Regions from separate parts of the Sporosarcina sp. 179-K 3D1 HS genome, predicted to be linked through region 3. Evidence: riboswitches for the same ligand, from Rfam matches in the RefSeq annotation. Region 3 holds a riboswitch; each other region holds the start of a gene.
The links. A riboswitch is a leader RNA that binds a small molecule or an ion and turns the genes downstream of it on or off. The one in region 3 is predicted to bind cobalamin.

Region 1 (2,266 bases), on a different contig from region 3:
AAGAAGCCCTTGGAAGGCGGCGCCTGCGAGCGACAGGGAAGCCCCGACAAGAAAGGCCAATAATACGCGCGGGACCCGGATATTCCAGATGATCAGTTCTTCATTTTTCGGGACATCCGTAAGCCAGCCGAGACCAAATGATTTATCCGCCACGATATGGAGGATCGTGGGAATCGGGAATTTCACACTGCTGACGAATAGGCCAAGAAGGGTTGCACAAAGTACAACCCCAATACTTGCCATATAAAGCCAACCGATTTTACTCCCCAAAAACTTCCGGATAAATGAGTTTTGCAAGTTGCTCGACTCCTTCAATCAGGCGTGGGCCTGGACGGGTAACCGTGTCGCTGTCGACATCGAAAACTTGTTCGTTTTTAATGGCATTGACTTCTGCCCAACCTTCGCGCGCCAAGACGCCTTCGGCAGGATTATCCACATAATAGCCGTATGTAGTGATAATGACATCCGGGTTCAGTTGGACGATTTCCTCTTCCGACAATTTCACCCATCCATCTTGATCTTCAGCGGCATTCGTAGCATTGATTGTTTCCAGCATTTCGTGCATGAAAGTGTTTTTACCGGTTGTGAAGATGTCCGGCGCTGGTGAAACTTCCACCCATACTTTCTTTTTGTCCGTAATTTCTTTTGCTTTCTCTTCAACGGCAGCACGACGGTCTTTCATATCTTGGATAATCTCTTCCGCTTTGTCCGTTGTCCCGGTGGCGGTCGCAATCATTTCCATCGTTTGGTACGCATCGTCGAATGAAGCGGCACTGCCGGTTACGACAACTTTGATGCCCACTTCTTCAAATTGCTTTAGAATATCTTCATGTTTATCGAAATGGTATTTCGTAACAAAGGCAACATCCGGCAACAAGGTCATGACCAGTTCGGCATCCATGTCCTGGCCGCCGACTTTCTGGACTTCCAATGCCTCTGGAGGGTAGTTACAGTAATCGGACACCCCGATGAGGCGATCGCCAACTCCGAGCGCATATAAAATCTCCGTATTGCTCGTCTGGACGGAGATGATCGTTTCCGGTTCTTCTTCGATTGTTACCTCACGACCGACATCATCGGTAAATGTGACTGGGAAAGCTAGCGCTTCTTCCGCTTGACTTGTTGCTTTCGTGTCCGGCGTATTATCCGGCGCGGATTGGTTTGCTGGGGTTTCTTCTTTCGTTCCACAGCCCGTTAGTAGGACCATGCCTACTACGAACATCAAACTAAATAAACCCCATCGTTTCATCATGTTGTGCACTCTACGTTCCTCCTCTTAGTTGTGAACATCAAAAAAGCGCTTGTCCTCGAAGGAAAGCGCATGGCATGATAAAGCGAAGTTGCGGGCAGTTCGGCGTAAGCCGGTAAACCCATTACGACACCCTAAACATTCCTATCCCCGAGGAAGCTTACAATCGAAATAGGCAGGTCTCCTGACTTACGACTCCAGCGGCCGCCCCACTCCTTCCCATGCTGTCGCACAGTGGATACGCAGGACATCCTCATCGATTACAGTGACGGGTTCGTGTTGGACTCTCACCAACTTCCCTCTTCATTTCAAACAGCCGCTTGGACGGCCATATGAAAAACCTATTTCTACACTATTCTTTTTTAACGTTACGGTTCATGCCCAGTATATAGAAGAATTGATAGTTTGTAAACTTTATTTGGGGCAGGGGGTTCAAAGCAGACAAGGACTCCGCCCATCGTGTGGAGAATTGCGACGAACGAGCGTAGGATTCCGCCAAAGTGCGTGAGAACTCCGCCCATGGAGTTGAGGATTGCGACGAACGGGCGTAGAATTCCGCTCCAAGGCACCAAAATTGAAATTTGGGGGTATTCTCCTATTTCTATTGTGAAAACTAGGAGAAAATGATAGCGTATATTATGAACACCGAATAATCCGAAAAGGAGTGATCGGGATTATTAAAATTCATCGACAAAAGCCAGAACTTTTAATAGCACTACCCAGATTGCTGGCCCGTCTTCATCCTACCCACGACAAATACAAAGATCTTGAAAATCAACTCTATCGAATCGAGGCTGGCTACGCAGGAGAATGTAGAGTTGATAAGTATTTGGAAACCATTGAATTCCCTGAGCCAGTTTCTATTTTTACCGATTTACAATTAGTTATTACTCCGGGTTTTACCATTCAAATTGATACCCTGATCTTAACCCCATCCCATGCGATCATTCTTGAGATCAAGAATATTGCAGGTACGTTATCTTACATTTCTCATCCACCCCACTTTGAAAGCATCTA
Region 2 (2,266 bases), on a different contig from region 3:
ATTAAAAATGACGGCACGTATACGTATTTGACGCCGGATATTGCTTATCATGAGGACAAACTACATCGCGGCTTCGATAAACTTATTAACATTTGGGGAGCCGATCATCACGGCTATATCCCGCGGATGAAAGCGGCCATCGAGGCACTTGGCTATGACCGCGACACATTGGAAGTCGAAGTCGCGCAAATGGTCCAACTGTTCAAAGACGGTGAAAAATTCAAGATGAGCAAACGGACGGGCAAGGCGGTCACGTTGCGGGAACTCGTGGAAGACGTAGGTTTGGATGCGGTCCGCTACTTCTTCGCAATGCGTTCCGGCGACTCGCAAATGGATTTCGATCTGGACCTCGCGATTTCCCAGTCGAATGAAAACCCGGTCTACTATGCACAGTACGCGCACGCGCGGATTTCTTCGATCTTGCGCCAAGCCGCAGACACAGATCTGGCCGGGTCCGTGGAGAATGTCTCTTTATTGCAAGCGGAAAAAGAACAAGAATTGATGAAGAAAATCGGAGACTTCCCGAAAGTGGTGGCCGATGCGGCACGACTCCGCTCACCGCACCGGGTGACTACCTATATTCAGGAGTTGGCCGCTTCATTCCACAGCTTCTACAATGCGGAAAAAGTGTTGGACCCGGAAAATCGGGAGCTTTCCGAAGCGCGGCTCGCTCTTATCACTGCCACTCGCGCTACCATCGCAAACGCTCTGAAACTGGTGGGTGTTGCAGCACCAGAACGGATGTAAGAAAAAATTAGACCGCTACGCTTCGGTGTGGCGGTTTTATTTATGGGTAGAAGGTCTTGACTTGACAATAAAAGATGGAAAGTGACGGATAAACTTGTGAACTTGACGAATATGTTTCCGGAAGGGACGGATAAAGCCCGGAAAGTGACGGATAAGTCATCAAAAGTGACGGATAGCAGCAGGCCCTTCTTCAGAGAAGTCCTCGACACGCCCTTTTTCTATAGTATAATGAAACGGAGTAAAGGTGCCCTGCGTGTCTGGCGGGGTTAAAAGGGAAGCCGGTTGAAGTCCGGCGCGGTCCCGCCACTGTAAGTGTGAGCAAGTCGTGAGAAGTCACTGGAAACCATTCCGGGAAGACGCGGCAAGCGATGATCACGAGCCAGGAGACCTGCCTTTACGGATCACCCGTGACCTGCGAGGAAAAGGTCGGTGGAAATCGGACCGCTTTAAGGGCGCTTGGATTTTTACTTGCACATCCTCCGTATTTGTACGGGGGATTTTTTCAATTTAAACAGTAGAAAGGCGTGGGGGAATATGCAGTTCATTGCAACACTAGAAGGGTTTTCCGTGTCGTCCAACTATGTGAGTTTCCGGGCAGAACAACCGTTGAAGACACTATCTTCCGCTGTCCACAATGCCGGCATAGGGTGGTTCCGCGCCTTCGTGAATCGCCATGTGGATATGAATTATCATTGCGACGATGCCAAAGGGGAAATGGCGGCTTACCTTGAGCAGCAAGGGTTTCGAGCAGAAGAGACGGTTGGAATGATGACTGCCGTCTCGACCGAACATGTGGAAATCGGCCAATATGATGGCGATTTCGGTTCCGTCCTCATCGCCGTGACAGCAGGGGTCGGGAATGCGGTGGACGTCTCGCAAGCGCTGACAAGAGAAGAGGAACAGAAAATCGGCACGATCAATACATGGATCATCGTCAATGGTCAGTTGTCGGATGAGGCGTTCGTCCAAACAATGATTACGGCGACCGAAGCGAAAGTGAAAGCCCTTCATGATGAAGCGATCCAAGATCCGCTGACTGGCACTATTGCGACCGGGACATCGACTGACAGCGTTCTCATTGCGGCCACGCAGCAAGGAGAGTATCTGCCATATGCCGGAACGGTGACCCCTCTTGGAAAATTGGTCGGCCATGGCGTCTACGATTGTACGGTGCGAGCACTTCGGGCGTACAAGAAAGCGAAAGGGTGGACTACGTGATCCCGTCGCATTTCATCGCCATTGCCATCGGTTTTCTTTTAGACCGGCTCATCGGGGATCCGCCCAATTGGCCACATCCTGTCCGGTGGATCGGATCTTTCATTTCCAAGATGACGTTGCTTTTGAATAAAGGACGCCATCGCGTCTGGAAAGGGGCGGTGCTGTTCTTCGCAACGGTGGGAATCGTCACAGTAACTGCAGCGATCATCGTCTGGCTAGCTTATGAGATTCATACTTTCGTCGGGATTGCCATCGAAGCTGTCCTAATAGCGATCGGGCTAGCACAGAAAAGTTTGCGGGA
Region 3 (2,266 bases):
TGATTCAGCACAATCTTCCATACAGTCAGAGGGTGGATGGAAACTGGTCCGATAATGACGGCGAAGGTGATGGAGACGAGCATGAGCAAGAAAAGGACGACAAAGATCGGCACGACGGCGACGGTCTTTTGGCACCCTCCTTTTTTAAGGCGATTCTCTTGTAACATGGGACTCGCTCCTATCCGGTTCTATCCTGCTTAGTTTGATTGATGGTAAAATCCTTTGACTAGTGTGTCGAGTGCCATTGGAATCCGTACTCCTTCCGCGGCTGCAGAAAGGGGGACGATGACGAAGTGCTGATTTTGGATGGCAGTCGTGTCGGCCAACATGGATACACTGTTCAAAAAGTCGATTTTCTGATCGACGGATGTATCGCCATAGTCGATGATGACAATAATTTCGGGATTCCGTTCCACGACTTTTTCCCAACTGACTTCGCCCCAATTCTTGTCGAGGTCGTTAAAAATATTGGTGCCGCCCGCCATCGTAATCAGTTCGTTCAAGAAATTCTGTCCGACGGTGAACGCCGAAGTGTCTCCGCTATCGAATACAAAAACGCGTTTCTTGTCATCGGAAGGAGGGATGGTTTTCTTAATGTCGTCAATTTGTTGCTTCATATCGGCAATCAACTGAGCAGAGCGATCCTCGACGCGGAAGATCTTCCCGATATTTTCAATGTCTGTGAAAATATCATCCAAAGTAGGACCAACGATGGTAGAAGATTGGTGCAAGTAAGGAATGATCCCTTGGTCCAATAATTCTGCTTGTGTCCCTAGGCTATCTTCTTTGAATGCACTGGCCCAGCCGGCATAAGCAAAATCAGGATCTGCTCCGACAAACACCTCTTTGGAAGGATAGGTATCCGAAAGAACTTCGATCTTTTCATAAGCCGCTTGGTATTCGGGCAAAATTTCATCATCGAGGTAAGCCGTTCCGACCATATGATCCTCCAGCCCGAGTGCCAACATGATTTCCGTGACATGCTGGTTAAGCGTGATCGCTCGTTGCGGAACCTCGCCGATCGGGAGCGCTACCCCGTTATTTTCGATGGAAAGCGACTCTTGTTTGGCGGAAGCGGATTCCTTATCCACACAGCCGCCAACCAGCAGCAATAGCAGCAATCCTAAAATACTTAATTTTTTCATCCTTGTAGTCTCCTTGTTCTGTTCTGCAATTGCCGCAATGAAAGATCACGTACCAGAGGAAATAAAAAACGCCTCTAACCGAAAAAGGGTTAGAAGCGCAAATTTATCCATGCAAAAAGAATGGTTAGCAAATTAGCTTTCTAACACTTCCCCATTTCCCGTAGGTCAAGCAGTGTCGCTAGAAAAGGCAGGTCTCCTGACTTATGGCCATGGCTTTCCGCTCCTTCCCATCTTGACAGACAGTGGATGTTGCGGAAAACGGCCAAATTACAGTGGCGGGACCGTGCCGGTTTTACACCGGGCTTCCCTTTTAAACACGATGATCGTGTACCTTTTCCCATATCGTTTATTCGGTTTGGCAATCTATCAACAGTATTCATAACTGTGGATCAATTGTCAATACCAAAAAAATGAAGCTTGCGTTTTTATAAACAATACGGCTATAATAAATCCAATTCATCGAGACCCATTAAAAATTGAATAATAAAGAGATGTCAGGCGCTAATCCATAGCTTAATAGGGAATCCGGTTCAATGCCGGAACTGTCCCCGCAACTGTAAGTGTCGACGAAATGAGGATCACCCACTGTGCCGCGTTGCATGGGAAGGGCTCAAAGTAGGAAGAAGCACAAGTCAGGAGACCTACCTGACATCTCGAAGATTCCAATCTCCGGGGGGTGAGAGTCGGGACGATCCTGTTTTGCAGGCATGGATTATTATCTGTGCAAAAGTGTATAGGTTCGTTTGGCAGGCCCTTTTCCGATGGAGGAATAGGGTTTTTTTGTTTGGTCGGAAAGTCGTTGGAGACGTTTTAGAGCGGTTGATTGCGGCCGGCTGCAGTTTGCTTGCATATAAGACGGAATTGCTTGCGCTCATGGACTGTTTGGCTGCATTCGCTTGAAGGATATTTGCACAAAACTCGATTTGCTTGCAAGTAAGGTCTTTTATCCTAGTGGCAAGATAGATGAATTACGGGGAGGAAATGAAAATGGCAACATGGGATTTATCGACAACCTGCGCACATGTGTTAATTTGCAACGGTTCGAGTTGTTTGAAGAAGCAGGGGGAAGAAATGACAGTAGCCATCCGGGAAGCTTTGACGGAGCAAGGATTGGACGACCG

Region 1: it holds a riboswitch for cobalamin, as region 3 does, so the genes downstream of both, AB1K83_RS13230 (helical backbone metal receptor) here and AB1K83_RS14315 (ABC transporter substrate-binding protein) in region 3, are expected to answer to the same signal.
Region 2: it holds a riboswitch for cobalamin, as region 3 does, so the genes downstream of both, AB1K83_RS09810 (adenosylcobinamide amidohydrolase) here and AB1K83_RS14315 (ABC transporter substrate-binding protein) in region 3, are expected to answer to the same signal.

The regions. Positions count from the first base shown of each region.
Region 1 is NZ_JBFEGI010000010.1:34,602-36,867, reverse strand. It holds gene AB1K83_RS13235 (FecCD family ABC transporter permease) at 1-297, opposite strand, end outside; gene AB1K83_RS13230 (helical backbone metal receptor) at 260-1,252, opposite strand; cobalamin riboswitch at 1,406-1,609, opposite strand; gene AB1K83_RS13225 (nuclease-related domain-containing protein) at 1,914-2,266, shown strand, end outside.
Region 2 is NZ_JBFEGI010000006.1:75,115-77,380, reverse strand. It holds gene argS (arginine--tRNA ligase) at 1-747, shown strand, start outside; gene AB1K83_RS09815 (hypothetical protein) at 829-1,017, shown strand; cobalamin riboswitch at 973-1,158, shown strand; gene AB1K83_RS09810 (adenosylcobinamide amidohydrolase) at 1,282-1,965, shown strand; gene cbiB (adenosylcobinamide-phosphate synthase CbiB) at 1,962-2,266, shown strand, end outside.
Region 3 is NZ_JBFEGI010000012.1:2,040-4,305, reverse strand. It holds gene AB1K83_RS14320 (FecCD family ABC transporter permease) at 1-167, opposite strand, end outside; gene AB1K83_RS14315 (ABC transporter substrate-binding protein) at 198-1,145, opposite strand; cobalamin riboswitch at 1,314-1,495, opposite strand; cobalamin riboswitch at 1,625-1,809, shown strand; gene AB1K83_RS14310 ((2Fe-2S) ferredoxin domain-containing protein) at 2,133-2,266, shown strand, end outside.